2 regions of the Actinoallomurus acanthiterrae genome follow, and region 2 is predicted to be linked to the other one. Evidence: riboswitches for the same ligand, from Rfam matches in the RefSeq annotation. Region 2 holds a riboswitch; the other holds the start of a gene.
The links. Region 2 has a riboswitch for ZMP and ZTP ahead of ACYVF7_RS35750 (serine hydroxymethyltransferase). Riboswitches for the same ligand answer to the same signal wherever they lie in the genome.
Positions count from the first base shown of each region.

Region 1: linked by a shared signal. The riboswitch ahead of ACYVF7_RS42825 (bifunctional 5,10-methylenetetrahydrofolate dehydrogenase/5,10-methenyltetrahydrofolate cyclohydrolase) and the one ahead of ACYVF7_RS35750 (serine hydroxymethyltransferase) in region 2 are both predicted to bind ZMP and ZTP.

Region 1 is NZ_BAAHCO010000001.1:9,095,533-9,103,677, forward strand. It holds partial or broken gene ACYVF7_RS42795 (alpha/beta hydrolase) at 1-46, opposite strand, end outside; gene ACYVF7_RS42800 (PadR family transcriptional regulator) at 129-707, shown strand; gene ACYVF7_RS42805 (aldehyde dehydrogenase family protein) at 820-1,674, opposite strand; gene ACYVF7_RS42810 (aldehyde dehydrogenase family protein) at 1,671-3,095, opposite strand; gene deoC (deoxyribose-phosphate aldolase) at 3,103-4,014, opposite strand; gene ACYVF7_RS42820 (hypothetical protein) at 4,379-4,870, shown strand; gene ACYVF7_RS42825 (bifunctional 5,10-methylenetetrahydrofolate dehydrogenase/5,10-methenyltetrahydrofolate cyclohydrolase) at 4,871-5,737, opposite strand; ZMP/ZTP riboswitch at 5,761-5,843, opposite strand; gene ACYVF7_RS42830 (hypothetical protein) at 6,198-6,503, shown strand; gene ACYVF7_RS42835 (TSUP family transporter) at 6,798-7,541, shown strand; gene ACYVF7_RS42840 (NUDIX hydrolase) at 7,546-7,944, opposite strand; gene ACYVF7_RS42845 (uracil-xanthine permease family protein) at 8,050-8,145, opposite strand, start outside.
Region 2 is NZ_BAAHCO010000001.1:7,565,736-7,573,880, reverse strand. It holds gene gap (type I glyceraldehyde-3-phosphate dehydrogenase) at 1-655, shown strand, start outside; gene ACYVF7_RS35770 (phosphoglycerate kinase) at 766-1,956, shown strand; gene tpiA (triose-phosphate isomerase) at 1,998-2,759, shown strand; gene secG (preprotein translocase subunit SecG) at 2,889-3,131, shown strand; gene ACYVF7_RS35755 (RNA polymerase-binding protein RbpA) at 3,203-3,574, shown strand; ZMP/ZTP riboswitch at 3,702-3,785, shown strand; gene ACYVF7_RS35750 (serine hydroxymethyltransferase) at 3,808-5,073, shown strand; gene ACYVF7_RS35745 (GNAT family N-acetyltransferase) at 5,229-6,296, shown strand; gene ACYVF7_RS35740 (ClpP family protease) at 6,456-7,091, shown strand; gene ACYVF7_RS35735 ((2Fe-2S)-binding protein) at 7,157-7,834, opposite strand; gene ACYVF7_RS35730 (class I SAM-dependent methyltransferase) at 7,912-8,145, shown strand, end outside.

The DNA of each region.
Region 1 (8,145 bases), 1.5 Mb from region 2:
CCGGGAGCCCCGCGAAGATGTCCGCGAGTTCGGGATGGACGTACATGAGCACCTCAACAGTCTCATTGATACGGTATCGAGGAGACGAAAGTATGGTCTCAGTGAGACGGTGTCAACGGGAGGCGCGTGTGGAGTTGAGCATGTCGGCGTACGTCGTGCTCGGCCTGATCGCCCGCCACGGCCCGATGACCCCGTACGAGCTGAAGGCGCGCGTCGAGGAGACCATCGTCCCCTTCTGGCCGATCCCTCACGCGCAGCTCTACCGCGATCCGCCCCGGCTGGCGGAGATGGGCCTGCTGACCGAGGAGACCGAGGAGGGCGGGCGGCACCGCCGCTTCTTCCACCTCACCCCGGCGGGCGAGCGGACGCTACGCGAATGGCTGGCGGCCCCGGCGGTCCCGCAGGCGGAGTTCCGTGACCCGGCCCAGCTCAGGCTGGCCTTCGCCGACCTCGGCGACCCCGCCGACCTGGTCAACCTCGCGCGGACCCAGGCACGGCAGCATCGTGAGCTGATGAGGGCGTACGAACAGCGGCGCGCCGCGCTCGAGCCGGACGACGCCTCCAGTGTGTCTCGCGAGCGCATGCTGTCCCTGGGGATCCTGCACGAGCAGGCCCACGCCGCCTTCTGGGAGACGATCGCCTCTGCGGAGGAGGACCCGGACGAGTTCGCCGGACCGACCCCGAAGGACCGCTGGCAGGACAATTAGCGGCCGGTAGGACAGGTCGACTACTCCTCCACGAAGCGCCGAGCCGCTTGGAAGTGGCTTTACGCCGCTGCGCTCCATGCCGGGTGCATGGAGCGCAGCGCGTCGAAGCGGATCAGATACCGACGGGGTGCCAGACGGTCTTGGTCTCCAGGAACGCCGTGATGCGGGCGGTGCCGGGGTCGGTGGTCCAGTCGTCGGCGGCCGGGTGGTGCACCCGCTTGAGGGTGTCGGCCGCCGCTCGTTCGCAGTCGGTGGCCAGGTCGGTGGGTGCGCCGGTCAGGTCGAGGGCGTTGACGTCCTGGTGGGAGGCCAGCCAGGGCGCCAGCTCGGCGCGCTGCCCGGTGAGGAGGTTGACGACGCCGCCGGGCAGGTCGCTGGTGGCGAGCACCTCGGCCAGGGTGATCGCTGGGAGGGGCGCGGGTTCCGAAGCCACGACGACCGCGGTGTTGCCGGTCACGATCACCGGAGCGAGCACCGACACCAGCCCCAGCAGCGACGAGTCCGGCGCGATCACGGCGACGACGCCGGTGGGTTCGGGGGTGGAGAAGTTGAAGAACGGCCCGGACACCGCGTTCGCCGACCCGGTCACCTGGGCGATCTTGTCGGCCCATCCGGCGTACCAGACCCACCGGTCGATCGCCGCCTCCACCTGTTCGGTGGCCGCGGTCTTGCCCAGCCCGGTCGCGCGCAGTTCCTCGACGAACTGGCCAGCGCGGCCCTCCAGCATCTCGGCGATGCGGTAGAGGATCTGCCCCCGGTTGTAACCGGTCCGCCCCGCCCAGCCGGACTGGGCCTTGCGCGCGGCCACCACCGCGTCCCGGACGTCCTTGCGCGAGGCGCGGGCGGCGTTGACCACGAACCTGCCCTTGGCATCATTCACCGCAAACGTCCTGCCGGACTCGGACCGGGGGAACGCGCCCCCGATGAACAACTTGTAGGTCTTACGGACACTCAGTCGCTCGCTCATCGCAGGTACGCCTCCAGTCCGTGCCGTCCACCCTCACGCCCGAAACCGGACTCCTTGTACCCACCGAACGGGGAGGCCGGGTCGAACTTGTTGAACGTGTTCGCCCACACCACCCCCGCCCGCAGACGCTCGGCCATCCACAAGATCCGTGATCCCTTGTCGGTCCAGATCCCCGCCGACAGGCCGTACGGGGTGTTGTTGGCCTTCTCCAGCGCCTCACCCGGCGTCCGGAAACTCAGCACCGACAAGACCGGACCGAAGATCTCCTCCCGCGCGATCCGATGCGAGGCCGCCACGTTCGTGAACACCGTCGGGACGAACCAGAACCCCCGCTCGGGCAGCTCACACGCCGGGGACCAGCGGGTCGCGCCTTCGGCCTCACCCGCCTGAGACAGCTCACGGATCCTCGCGAGCTGCGCGGCGGAGTTGATCGCACCGACATCGGTGTTCTTATCCAGCGGATCACCGACCCGCAGCGTCGCCATCCGCGCCTTCAGCCGATCGAGGAGCTCCTCGGCGACCGATTCCTGGACGAGCAGACGTGACCCGGCGCAGCACACGTGGCCCTGGTTGAAGAAGATCCCATTCACGATCCCCTCCACCGCCTGGTCCAGCGGCGCGTCATCAAAGACGATGTTGGCGGCCTTACCACCCAACTCGAGTGTGAGTTTCTTGGCCGTGCCCGCCACCGAGCGGGCGATCTGCCGGCCGACCTCGGTCGAACCGGTGAAAGCGACCTTGTCGACCCCGGGATGCTCGACCAGCGCACGGCCGGTCTCCCCCGCCCCGGTCACAATGTTCACCACACCGGGCGGCAGGCCCGCTTGGACGCAGATCTCGGCGAACGCCAGCGCACTCAGCGGCGTCGTCTCCGCCGGTTTGAGCACCACGGTGTTCCCGCACGCCAGCGCCGGCGCGATCTTCCACGCCAGCATCAGCAGCGGGAAGTTCCACGGGATCACCTGCCCCGCCACACCCAGCGGCTTCGGGTCGGCACCGAACCCGGCGTGGCCGAGTTTGTCGGCCCACCCCGCGTAGTAGAAGAAATGCGCCGCGACCAACGGCAGGTCCACATCCCGCGACTCACGGATCGGCTTGCCGTTGTCGATCGACTCCAGGACCGCCAGCTCGCGGGAGCGTTCCTGGATCAACCGCGCGATCCGGAACAGATACTTCGCCCGTTCCGCGCCCGGCATCGGACCCCACACCGTGTCGTAGGCGCGGCGGGCGGCCGCGACCGCGCGGTCCACGTCGTCGGCGCTCGCCTCGGCGACCTCGGCCAGGGCCTCCTCGGTGGCCGGGTTGATCGTTTTGAAGGAGTTCTTCGCCTCGACGAACTCCCCGTCGACGAACAGGCCGTACGACGGCTTGATGTCGACGATGTCCCGTGACTCCGGCGCGGGGGCGTACTCGAAAGTCATGTCTGCCTCAGTCGAGAGTGAAGTAGTCAGGACCGCCGTACACGCCGGTCGTCAGCTTGCGGCGCTGCATCAGCAGGTCATTCAGCAGGCTCGACGCCCCAAGGCGGAACCACTCCGGCGTCAGCCAGTCCGGCCCCGCCGTCTCATTCACCAGCACCAGGTACTTGATCGCGTCCTTGGTCGTCCGGATCCCACCCGCAGGCTTGACGCCCACCTGGCGACCGGTCCGCGCCCGGAAGTCACGCACCGCCTCGAGCATCACCAGCGTCACCGGCAACGTCGCGGCCGGACTCACCTTGCCCGTACTCGTCTTGATGAAATCGGCCCCAGCCAGCATCGCCAGCCACGACGCGCGGCGCACATTGTCGTAGGTGACCAACTCACCAGTCTCCAAGATCACCTTCAGGTGCACGTCACCGCACTCGGCCTTGACCGCGACGATCTCCTCGAACACCTTCTGGTAATCGCCCGCCAAGAACGCACCCCGATCGATCACCATGTCGATCTCCGACGCCCCATCACCGATCGCCCGGCGAGTGTCGGCGAGCTTGGCCTCCAACGGCGCACGCCCCGACGGAAACGCCGTCGCCACACTCGCCACCCCGACCCCGGTGCCCTTCAGGGCCCGGACCGCCTCACCCACCAGGTCGGAGTAGACACACACGGCCGCGACCCTCGGCACACTCACATCACCCGGATCCGGATGCGCCGCCTTCGCACACAACGCCCGCACCTTGCCAGGAGTGTCCGCACCCTCCAGCGTCGTCAAATCCACCATCGAGATCGCCAGATCGATCGCGAACGCCTTCGCCGACGTCTTGATCGAACGCGTCGCCAACCGCGCGGCCCGCTCCTCCGCCCCCACCTGATCCACCGCCGGCAGACCACGCAGGAAACCGCGGAGCTCGGCCGGCGACATGGCCGCCTCCGCGAAGGTCGACAGGTCAGGCACGTCTCCCCCTGTGTTCGAGTAACCGATCGAGGATAAGCGCCGCCGCGAGGAACATGACCACGTGCCGCTGCTCGATCCCCCACGATTCAACAGCCTGCGCCGAACAGACGGCAACAGCCCGGCGTCGGGGCCGCGAACACCGGGGCGTCTCAGAGTCGTGCGGCGTAAAATCACTTGGCTGTCATCAACGCATAGGCGGAGAAAAGACGTGCGCGTTCGTCCGGCGATGGCCGCGGCCGTCCTACTGGTCACAGCGGGTTGCGTTCATCACACGGCCAGGCCCGCCGGCCGGGCGGCTGTATCCCCGTCGCCGAGCACGCTCACCCCCACCGTGTCCGTTGACCTGCACGACACGGTTCGACGATGGTGGCGGCGCTCCGTGGCCATGCCGCGCACGGCGTACTCCGCCCCTAAAGGGTGCGGGCTGCAGCAGCCGGCCGACATCTGGCTGCTCGGAGGCGGTTTGAATACGGGCGGCCCGCACCGGCGCTGCGACGTCGCCGCGGGCCGACCGATCCTTGCGCCGGTCTATGTAGGAATCGCCGCCGCCGGCCTCCCATCGCCTTGGGAGCCGTTGCCCGATCCGGGTCCAATGGACGTACGGCTCGATGGCCGGCCCCTGACACCGACCGAGATAGCGAACGATCGGCCGTACCGCCTGCACGCGGTGCCCGGATCGGGGATGCGCGACGGGACGCTGGTCAGCGACCGCGGGTACTGGGTCCTCCTCCCCGGGCTCACCCGCGGGGTGCACACGCTGATCATCCGCATGCCGAGGTTCCGGGAGCGTCCGTACCTGGAGTGGACGCTCACCGCCGCATGATCAGCGAGATCCCAGGCCCAGTTGCCGGGCCGCCGCGTCCACGGTCTGGGCGAGGAGGACGGCGATCGTCATGGGGCCGACGCCGCCGGGGACCGGGGTGATGAGGCTCGCGCGGGTCGCGGCGGTCTCGAAGTCCACGTCACCGACGTTGCCGGGGTTGTACCCGGCGTCGATCACGACGGCTCCGGGTTTGATGTCCTCGCCGTGGATGAAACACGGCCGGCCGACGGCGGCGACCAGGATGTCGGCCTGCCGCACGATCGACGCGAGGTCGGTCGTGCGCGAGTGGCAGTACGTGACCGTGGCGTTCGCGGCGAGCAGCAGCATGCCGACCGGTTTGCCGAGGATGGCGCTGCGGCCGACCACGACGGCGTGCTTGCCCGCCGGGTCGACGTCGTACTCCTCCAGCAGGCGCATGATGCCGCCGGGAGTGCAGGGCACGAAGCCCGGCAGCCCGAAGCTCAGTGCGGCGAACGAACTCAGCGTGAGTCCGTCGACGTCCTTCTCCGGGGCGATGGCCTCGAACGCGGCTCGCTCGTCGATGTGCGACGGGACGGGGTGCTGGAGCAGGATGCCGTGCACCTCCGGGTCCTGCGACAGGGCGGTGACGGCGTCCACCAGTTCGGCCGTCGTCGTGGCGGCGGGCAGGCCCACGTGCCGCGAGACGATGCCGGCCTTCGCGGACCGGTTGCGCTTCATGCGGACGTAGGTCACCGAGGCGGGGTCGTCGCCGACCAGTACGGTCGCCAGGCACGGCGGCGTGCCGCTCTCGCGGGTGATCTGTGCGGCTCTGGCGGTGCTCTGCTCGACGATGCGGCGGGCGAGGCCCGCACCATCCATGGGACGGGCGGTCTGCGTCTGGGACATCGGCTGCTCCTGAACGGTCTTCACGACTCGGCCCAGGCGCACGGCACGACGTTTCCGGGCCGCTCCCCGGTGGTGCTCCACCTCAGCGCCAGTCACGACCCAAGACTCTGACTTTTAACAGCCGACAACGATCTGTGCAAACCGGCCGACGACGCGGCGGCCGGGCGAGGTCTCCGCGAGCCCGCGGGGCGACCGTCGCGACGGTCGTCCTGGCCGTCCTCGCCATGACGGGCGGAGTGGGAAGCGTGCCTGGCACCGACGGCGGCCCCCGTGCCCACTTACGGACAGATGCCAAATTCCAGAGTTTACGCCAGATTCTACACTTCTCACCTCTTATCCATTTTATTCCGAACTTAATCAGAAATTGCTCTACCCAGATCAGGGACCGGAAATCAAAGCTATAGCGCCCAAAATGGGACGCAAGGGGCCTTAGGGCTACTTCCGGCATCAAGGAGATAATATGCTTAAGGAGACTAGCGCTGCCGGCGGGCTGGCGCTCGCAGCCGCCGCAGGCCTGATATTCATGAGTTCACCGGCATCGGCGCAGATCCCGACCTGGAAACACCGGCATCACGCCCACAGCCGCAACGCCAACGTGAATGTCAACCGGGTCAACGTTGGGGTCAACGTCCGCAACAGTAATAACAATGTCGCAGTCGCGGACGGCGGCTTCCGCCGCGGCTTCGGCCGCGGCTGCTGGGGCGGCGGCGGCTGCGACTGGGGCGGCGGCGGCTGGGATTGGGGCGGCGACGGCTGGGACGACTGACACCAGACCAAAGTCGGGCGCCGGTGGACTCCACCCGGCGCCCGATTCGGTATCGGCTGCTCCTGAACGGTCTTCGTGACTCGGCCCAGGCGTAAGGAAACGACGTTTCCGGGCCGCTCCCGGGTGGTGCTCCGCCTCAGCGCCGGTCACGGCCCAAGATCCATCATGCTCAGAGTGATCGGCACACCCCCGGGCCTCCTCGTGATCGCGATGCACCCACGCCTCGAAAACACCTTGAGCCAGGCCGTACCACTGGTGGAGGCTCTCGACCGTGTTTCGTGAGGATGATCCGTCGTGACCGGTGGCTGGGCCGCCGATCTGCTCCTGGGCGGCATCGTCCTCCTGGGCGCGTCCGTCCAGCGGCTGGCCGGGATGGGTTTCGCGCTGGTCGCGGCGCCGGCGCTCGTGCTGCTCCTCGGCCCCTCCGAGGGAGTGCTGCTGTCGAACGCCGCCTCGGGTGTGATCAGTGTGATCGGGCTGGTGGACGGATGGCGGCGAGTCCGGCTGAGCGCGATGGTGCCGCTGGTCGCCGCGGCCGCCTGTACCGTGCCGGCCGGGGCCTGGGTCGCCGCTCGGCTGCCTCAGCAGGAGTTGCTCGCCGGGATGGGCGCGCTGGTGACCGCGGCGGTGCTCCTTGTGATCTTCGGCACGCGGGTGCCCGCGCTGAGAGGTTCCGGAGGTGCGGTCGCCGCCGGCGCCGCGAGCGGTTTCATGAACTCCTCGGCCGGGGTCGGCGGCCCGGCGATCTCGCTGTACGCGGTGAACGCCGACTGGACGGTACGGGAGTTCGTCCCGAACGCACAGTTCTACGGGGTCGCCGTGAACGCCCTGTCCCTGCTGGTCAAGGGCGTGCCGCGGCTCACCGGCCCTGCCTGGCTGCTGGTCACGGCCGCGCTCGCGGGCGGCGCCGTCGCCGGGCGCGCGCTCGGGGATCGCATACCGGAACGCCGTGCGCGGCGGATCGTGCTGCTGCTCGCCCTGGCCGGCGGCCTCACCACGCTGGCCAAAGGTCTGTGGGAGCTGACGGTCACCCCGTAGAAGATCAGGTCAGCCGTCCGGCGGCCCGCAGGTCGTCGAAGATGATCTGGTCCACCGGAGCGACGCGGTCGCGGTCGGCATAGGAGAGCCACACGACCTCCTCGATCTCGCTGCTGGGCGCGAGCGTGCCCTGGTAGTCGCCGGTGTAGCAGGTCATCCGGACCGTGACGCCGTCGGGATGACCGTGCGCCTGGGCCTCGTACGTCCCGAGGTGAGCGATGGTCTCCGGAACGATCGCGACGGTGAGCTCCTCCTCGATCTCTCGCGCCAGAGTCTGAGCATCGCTCTCCCCCGCCTCGCGCTTGCCGCCGGGAAGGTAGTAGGCGTCCTTGCCGTACGAGCGCGTGCTGAGGATCCTGCCGCCCTCGACCCGGATCCACGCCACCTTGTCGATGACCGACATCTCTCGCTCCGATCCTGGACGGCCGTGGTCCCTCCGCACCCTACCGAGGCGGGCTGCCGACGGCGGGTCGACGGCCCGTTGGGGTCCCGGCCGGCTTACCGGGCGTCATTCCGGCTCGCCGGGGTGGCGGCCGGGGGCGTCGGGCATGACGTCGCGTTCACCGGGGGCGATGACGCCGGCGCCGGTGTCGTGTGGGGCGCG
Region 2 (8,145 bases):
GGTCATCATCTCCGCGCCGGCCAAGAACGAGGACGTCACGATCGTCATGGGCGTGAACGACGACGCCTACGACCCGGAGCTGCACACCGTCATCTCCAACGCGTCCTGCACCACCAACTGCCTGGGCCCGATGGCGAAGGTCATCCACGACACCTTCGGCATCGAGCGTGGCCTGATGACCACGATCCACGCCTACACCCAGGACCAGAACCTCCAGGACGGCCCGCACAAGGACCTGCGCCGCGCCCGCGCCGCCGCGATCAACATCGTCCCGACCAGCACCGGCGCCGCCAAGGCCATCGGCCTCGTCCTGCCGGCGCTGAAGGGCAAGCTCGACGGCTACGCGCTGCGCGTCCCGGTGCCGACCGGCTCGGCGACCGACCTGACCGTCACGGTCGGCCGCGAGACCAGCGTCGAGGAGGTCAACGCGGCGCTGCGCGAGGCGGCCGAGGGCCCGCTGCGCGGCATCCTCACCTACACCGAGGACCCGATCGTCTCCTCCGACATCGTCACCGACCCGGCGTCCTGCATCTTCGACTCCGGGCTCACCAAGGTGATCGGTGACCAGGTCAAGGTCGTCGGCTGGTACGACAACGAGTGGGGTTACTCCAACCGTCTCGTCGACATCACCAAGCTGGTGGGCTCGCGGCTCTGACGAGTCACACGCAGGGCCGGCGCGGCCAGGCAACGGCGACACGAACGAGCGCAGCAGGCGGTGAGCCTGCTGCGCTCGTTCCCACACGACCAGGAGTGCGATCAATGAGCATGTCCACGCTCGACGATCTCGGCGACGTGCGCGGCAGGCGGGTGCTGGTCCGGTCGGACCTCAACGTCCCGCTGCAGGACGGCGTGATCGGGGACGACGGCCGGATCCGGGCCAGCGTCCCGACCATCACCAAGCTCGCCGACCGGGGCGCCCGCGTCATCGTGTGCGCCCACCTCGGCCGCCCCAAGGGGCAGGTGAAACCGGAGTTCTCCCTCGCCCCCGTCGCGAAGCGGCTGGGTGAGCTGCTGGGCCGCGAGGTCCGCTTCGCCACCGACACCGTCGGCGACTCCGCGCAGGCGGCGGCCGACGCGCTCCAGGACGGCGAGGTCGCCCTCCTGGAGAACCTCCGCTTCGAAGCCGGCGAGACCAGCAAGGACGACGCCGAGCGCGGCGCGTTCGCGGACCGCCTCGCCGCCCTGGCCGAGCTGTACGTCGGCGACGGCTTCGGCGCCGTGCACCGCAAGCACGCCAGCGTCTACGACGTGCCGCAGCGGCTCCCGCACGCGGCCGGCGGCCTCATCGCCGCCGAGGTCGACGTGCTGCGGCGCCTGACCGGCGAGCCTGCCCGGCCGTACGTCGTCGTGCTGGGCGGCGCGAAGGTCTCCGACAAGCTCGGCGTCATCGCGAACCTCCTCGGCAAGGTCGACCGGCTGATCATCGGCGGCGGCATGGCGTACACCTTCCTCAAGGCCCAGGGGCACGAGGTCGGGAAGTCGCTGCTGCAGGAGGACCAGCTCGACCAGGTCCGCGGGTTCATCGAGGAGGCGCGCAAGCGCGACGTCGACCTCGTCCTGCCGGTCGACGTGCTGGCCGCCACCGGGTTCGCCCCCGACGCGCCGCACGAGGCCGTCGAAGCGACCGCCATCCCGGCCGACCGGGAGGGCCTGGACATCGGCCCGCGCACCCGTGAGCTGTTCGCGAGCAAGCTCGCCGACGCGGCCACCGTCTTCTGGAACGGCCCGATGGGCGTCTTCGAGTTCGACGCCTTCGCCGGCGGCACCCGCGCGGTGGCCGAGGCGCTGATCGCGTCAAAGGCGTTCACCGTGGTCGGTGGGGGCGACTCCGCCGCGGCCGTACGCAAGCTCGGCCTCCCCGAGGACGGCTTCTCCCACATCTCGACCGGTGGCGGCGCGAGCCTCGAGTACCTCGAGGGTAAGACGCTGCCCGGCCTGGCCGTCCTGGAGGACTGAACGTGGCAGCCAAACCCGCAGCGCCGCAGCGCAAGCCGCTGATGGCCGGCAACTGGAAGATGAACCTCACGCACTTCGAGGGCATCGCGCACGTCCAGAAGATCGCGTTCGGCCTCAGGGAGGCCGACTACGAGGCGGTGGACGTCGCGCTGCTGCCGCCGTTCACGTTCATCCGCAGCATGCAGATGCTGGTGGACGCCGACAAGCTCGCGCTGACGTACGGCGCGCAGGACGTGTCGGCCCACGACAAGGGCGCCTACACGGGTGAGATCTCGGCACTGATGCTCGAGAAGCTCGGCTGCGCGTACGTCCTGGCCGGGCACTCCGAGCGCCGGGAGTACCACCATGAGGACGACGCGCTCGTCAACGCCAAGGTGAAGCAGGCTCTCAAGCACGACCTGACGCCGATCCTGTGCGTCGGCGAGGGCCTGGAGATCCGTAAGGCGGGCGAGCACCTGTCCCACACGCTCTCCCAGGTCGAGGGCGGGCTGCAGAAGGTCCCCGCCGAGCAGGCACAGCGCGTCGTGATCGCCTACGAGCCGGTCTGGGCGATCGGCACCGGCGAGGTCGCCACCCCGGAAGACGCGCAGGAGGTGTGCGGCGCGATCCGGAACCGGCTGGCCGAGCTGTACAGTGGAGATCTCGCCGAGCAGGTCCGCGTGCTCTACGGGGGTTCAGTCAAGGGCGGCAACATCGCCGGGATCATGGCGAAGCCGGACATCGACGGAGCGCTCGTCGGCGGAGCGAGCCTGGACGCGGGGGACTTCGTCAAGATCTGTAGGTATCGCGAACTGCCGGTGTGATCTAGCGCATCAGACTGCGCGTTTCTGCTGAACCACGCGGTAGAACGTCGTACCCTCGGTAACGGATGACCTGAACACGAGAACCTTCCCCGCGAACAGCGGGGTGAATCACGAAAGCGCTGGGCTGCTGTGATCATCGCAACTTCCATCGTGCTCATCATCACGAGCGCGCTGATGGTGCTGCTCGTCCTCCTGCACAAGGGCAAGGGCGGCGGCCTGTCGGATCTGTTCGGCGGCGGTATCAGTTCGTCGCTCGGTGGGTCGTCCGTGGTCGAGCGGAACCTCGACCGGCTCACGATCGGCACGGGCGTGATCTGGTTCGTGGCGATCATCGCGCTGGGTCTGTTGCTCAAGCACGGCCACCACGGCTGAGCAGCCCAGACCCGCAGTGTGTTGACGCCGCCGCCCCTCGCTGCGGCGGCAAAGGAAGCGAGGAGTAGTCCGTGGGTAGTGGCAACGCTATTCGAGGCAGCCGAGTCGGTGCTGGCCCGATGGGAGAGGCCGAGCGTGGCGAAGCGGCCCCGCGTGTGTGGGTGAGCTTCTACTGCGCGAACCGGCACGAGTCCCGGCCGAGTTTCGCGACCGACGTCGCGGTTCCCGACCAGTGGGACTGCCCCCGGTGCGGGTTCCCGGCCGGCAAGGACGCGGAGAACCCGCCGGCGCCGCCGCGCAACGAGCCCTACAAGACGCATCTCGCCTACGTGAAGGAGCGGCGCAGCGACGCCGACGGCGAGGCCATCCTCGAGGAGGCTCTGGCCAAGCTGCGCGCCGAGCGTGCGGCGATCGCGGCCGCGATGCAGCGCGTCCGGAACTGACCCCGTAGATCGTTTTTGCGATCGGCCCGGTACCGCCTCGGCGGGCACCGGGCCGATCGTATTAACGGGTGCCCCGGTGCCCTGATCCGGCCTGTCGCCCCTGAGCCGCGTCCGAGCTTTCGGTACGATGTGAGTCCGCGACTGGCGCATGAGGTGGAGTTCACCACCGGGGAGCGAAGAAGATCTGGCACCGCGCGCCTGGGTGCTGGGAGCCGAGCCCGTATGGAGGCCCCATGCACCAGCCAGCGCTGTCCCATCTCACCGCGGCCGACCCCGACCTGGCCGGTCTCATCGAGGCCGAGGCCCGCCGTCAGCACGACAAGGTCCGCCTCATCGCCTCGGAGAACTACGTCTCCCCGGCGGTGCTGGAGGCGACCGGCTCCGTCCTGACCAACAAGTACTCCGAGGGCTATCCCGGCAAGCGTTACTACGAGGGCCAGCAGGTCGTCGACCCGGTCGAGGAACTGGCCCAGGCGCGCGCCCGCGAGCTGTTCGGCGTCGACCACGCGAACGTCCAGCCGTACTCCGGCTCGCCCGCCAACCTCGCCGTGCACCTGGCGTTCCTGAACCCGGGCGACACGTTCCTGTCGCTCGAGCTCGCCCACGGCGGCCACCTCACGCACGGGTCGCCGGTGTCGATCACCGGCAAGTGGCTGCGCCCGGTGCACTACGGCGTCGGCCGCGAGACCGGCCGCGTCGACATGGACCAGGTGCGCGACCTCGCCCGCGCGGAGCGGCCGAAGGTGATCTTCTGCGGTGGCACCGCGATCCCGCGGACGATCGACTTCCCGGCGTTCGCCGAGATCGCCCGCGAGGTGGGCGCCGTCCTCGCCGCCGACATCGCGCACATCGCCGGGCTCGTCGCCGGCGGCGCCCACCCGTCGCCGGTCGGGCACGCCGACGTCATCACCACGACCACGCACAAGACCCTTCGCGGCCCGCGCGGCGCCATGATCCTGACGACCGCGGAGCACGCGACCGCGATCGACAAGGCGATCTTCCCGGGCCTGCAGGGCGGCCCGCACAACCACACCACCGCCGCGATCGCCGTCTCGCTCCGGGAGGCCGCCCAGGAGGACTTCAAGGCGTACTCCCGTCAGATCGTCGCGAACGCCCAAGCGCTCGCCGCCGCGCTGACCGAGCGCGGGTTCGACCTGGTCTCCGGCGGCACCGACAACCACCTGATCCTCATCGACCTGACCGCCAAGGGCATCGCCGGCAAGCCGGCGGCCAAGGCGCTCGACCGCGCCGGCATCGAGCTGAACTTCAACACGGTGCCCTTCGACCCGCGCAAGCCGTGGAGCCCCTCGGGCATCCGGCTCGGCACCGCCGCGATCACGACGCGCGGCCTCGCCGAGGAGCACATGCCGTTCGTCGCGGCGTCGATCGACCAGGCCGTCGCCGCCGCCGACGACGAGGCGGTCCTCGACAAGATCGCCGCGGAGATCCGCGAGCTGCTCGCCGGCTTCCCGATGCCCGGCTGGACCGCGACGCCCTGACCCGCCATCGATGACGAGGGTCCGGCGTCTCGGGGCGCCGGGCCCTCGTCGCGTTCGCCCCCCCGGACAGCGCTGATCCGGCGGAAACGGTCGTGTAGCGCCCCGGTAACAGCGATGCGGAACGCTGGTCCCGTTCAGCCGCCGAAGGGGATGACATGCCATTGCTCCGCGTACGCACCGAGATCGACGACCGGCCGGGCCGACTGGCCGTCCTGACCGCCGCGCTGGCCGCGCAGGGAGCGAACATCCTCGACCTGTCCGTCCAGGTCGCCACGGACGGCGTGGTGGACGAGTTCGTCGTGGACGTGCCCACCGGAACCACCGCGGAGGCGCTCGCCGCTGCCGTCGCGGTCGCCGCGGGCCGCCGGACCAGCGTCGTTCCGGCGACGCCGCACGAGCTCATCGACGAGCCGAGCCGCGCGCTCTCCCTCGCCGTACGCCTCCGGTCCAACCCGCGCGCGCTGCCGGAGATCCTGGCCGAGCTGCTGCGCGCCGACAGCGCGGAGTGGGTGGCCGGCCCGGCAGCGCTCGACGAGCAGCCGGACCCGGCGACGATCACCGTCTCCGCCGGGCCGCTACGCGGGGTGCTGCTGCACCGCGAGGGCCTGCCCTTCACGCTCACGGAGATCGCCCGGGCCAACGCCCTGGTCCGCTCGCTGCTCCCGGCCCAGGGCCCGGCTCCCGCCCGGCAGCGCCTGAGCCTCGGTGACGGTACCGAGATCACCGTGCGGCCGCTGACGGTCCTCGACGCCGACGCCGTACGGGACATGCACGCCCGCTGCTCGATCGAGAGCCGGCACCGCCGCTACTTCAGCGCGCGTGGCGACATTCCGGGGCGGCTACTGCGGGTGTTCTGCGACCGCGCGCACGGGCTGACCACGGCGGCCGAAGGCCCGGACGGGTCGATCCTCGCCCTCGCGCACCTGATGTACACGCTCGACCCCGGCGTAGGCGAGCTGGCGTTCCTCGTGGAGGACGGCTGGCAGGGCCGAGGCATCGGGGCGGCGCTGGCCCGCCGTCTCCTGGCCGTCGCGCACGAGCAGGGCCTGGCCGAGGTCCGCGCCACCATGCTGGCCGACAACTCTCGCGTGCGCGCCCTGCTCGGCGGCCTCGGCGGACGATTCGTGCGGTCCGAGGACCCCAGGCTGCTCGACGTGCGGATCGCGCTCGGCCCCGCCTGTACGGAAGCGCTCGAGCCGACGCGGGCGGGAGCGGCACGGTAGCAGAGGCGGGTGGCCTGACCGGACGCGAGCACTTCAGCCGGATCGAGACGGAGACGGGCGGGTGGCCCGGCTGGACGGAATGCTCCAGCCGATCGGGCCGGATCGAGACGGTGACGGGGGCGGGCTATGGTCGAAGGAGCCGTACGGAGGGGGCACCCGATGACGATGCCGTCGTTTCCGCCCGAGTTCCCTGGCGACCCGAAGGGGCCGTCGTGGCCGGGAGGACCTTCCCGACCGGAGGAGCGGTCCTGGCTGGGTGAGCCGGGTGCGGCGGATCCGCTCGCCGACCGGCTGTTCGAGCACCGGATCATCCTCGCGAACGGGCCGCTCGACGGCGCCCGCGCCTCGGAGCTGTCCGGGAGGCTCGTCATGCTCGACGCGGCGGGGGAGGAGCCGGTCACGTTGCACCTGTGGTCGCCGGACGGTGAACCCGACGCGGCGTTCGCCGTCGCGGACACGATCGGCGTCCTCGGCTGCCCGGTACGCGTCCTGGTCGCCGGTCAGACCGGCGGCCCGCCCCTGCTCGTGCTCGCCGCGGCGCGGCGGCGGGAGATGATGCCCCACGCGACGTTGCGGCTGACCGAGCCCCGGGCGGCGTTCCAGGGCGACACGACGGACGTCGCCGCCCGCGAAGAGGAGCATCGGCGTCAGGTCGACGCCTTCTACATCCGGTTGGCCGAGACGACCGGCCGGGAGGTCGACGAGATCCGCGAGGACGCCCGGCAGGACCGCCTCCTCAGCGCCGACGAGGCGGTCGCCTACGGCCTCGTCCAGGCTGTCGTGGCGCGGCCGTAGCCACACGAGCGCCTGCTTCAACGCTCAGAGTCGGGGCTGAACCGCCGGCCTGGTGAAGGCAAAGGTCAGAGGAGCGCGCAGTCGCCGCACTTGCCGCCGCCGGGTACCCGGTAGTAGAGGCAGCAGCTGCGCCGGCGGAAGCCGTAGCGACCGAAGCCGCCGGTTCCCGCCAGCGGAGAACCGGCCAGGAGCTCCTCGACGCACCGCAGCGCCGCCCCGGAGACCGTCGGGCGGGCCCGGGAGAGCACCGTCATCGCGCCGGCGAGGGCCGACGCCGCGTTGCCCCACAGGAGGCCCTCCGCGACCGGCGTGACCGCCCGTACCGCCGCGACCAGCGGCGCCAGGTGATCCTCGAGCACGACGCGACGGAGGGTGGGCGGGTCCGCGGGAAGCGCCGCCGCGCCCGGCGTCGCCAGGAGGATCGGGCCGGGGGAGGCGGCCCGCCAGTACGTACGGGCCGGATCGAGGTCCGGCACGCGGCCGTGGACGACGGCGGTGGCGAGCACCGGCGACCAGAGACGGCCCGCGACGCCCTGGAACAGCAGGGAGGCCGCGACCCGGTCCTCGGACGTGCCGAGACGCACCCGCACGGCCGCGATCTGGTCGCGCAGCGCCGGACCGTACAGCTCGGTCAGCGGCCGCCACAGCGGGTGCTCCGCGACGCCGGGGTCGACGGCGACGGAGAAGTACGGCCCGACCCGGGCCACGTCGGCGAGAGCCTCATCCACCGTCACGTATCCCATCGCCGCCGAGCCTGCCCCGGCGTACCGCGTCCGGTCAAACCAGGCCCCGCACCGATCACCGTCGCGGCTCTGGGAGCATGGAACGCGTGATCTACGACCATCCCTGGGCGTACGAGCTCGCCTGTTCGTTCCGTGACGTCGGCGGCGAGGTCGACGTGCTGCGGCGCTGGGCGGGCGACGCCCGGAACGTCCTGGAGCTGGCGGCCGGGCCCGCGGAGCACGCCCGGGAGTTCGCCCGCCGGGGCGTGGCGGCGACCGCCCTGGACCTCAGCGCAGCGATGTGCGCCTATGCCCGTGAACGGGGGAGCGGG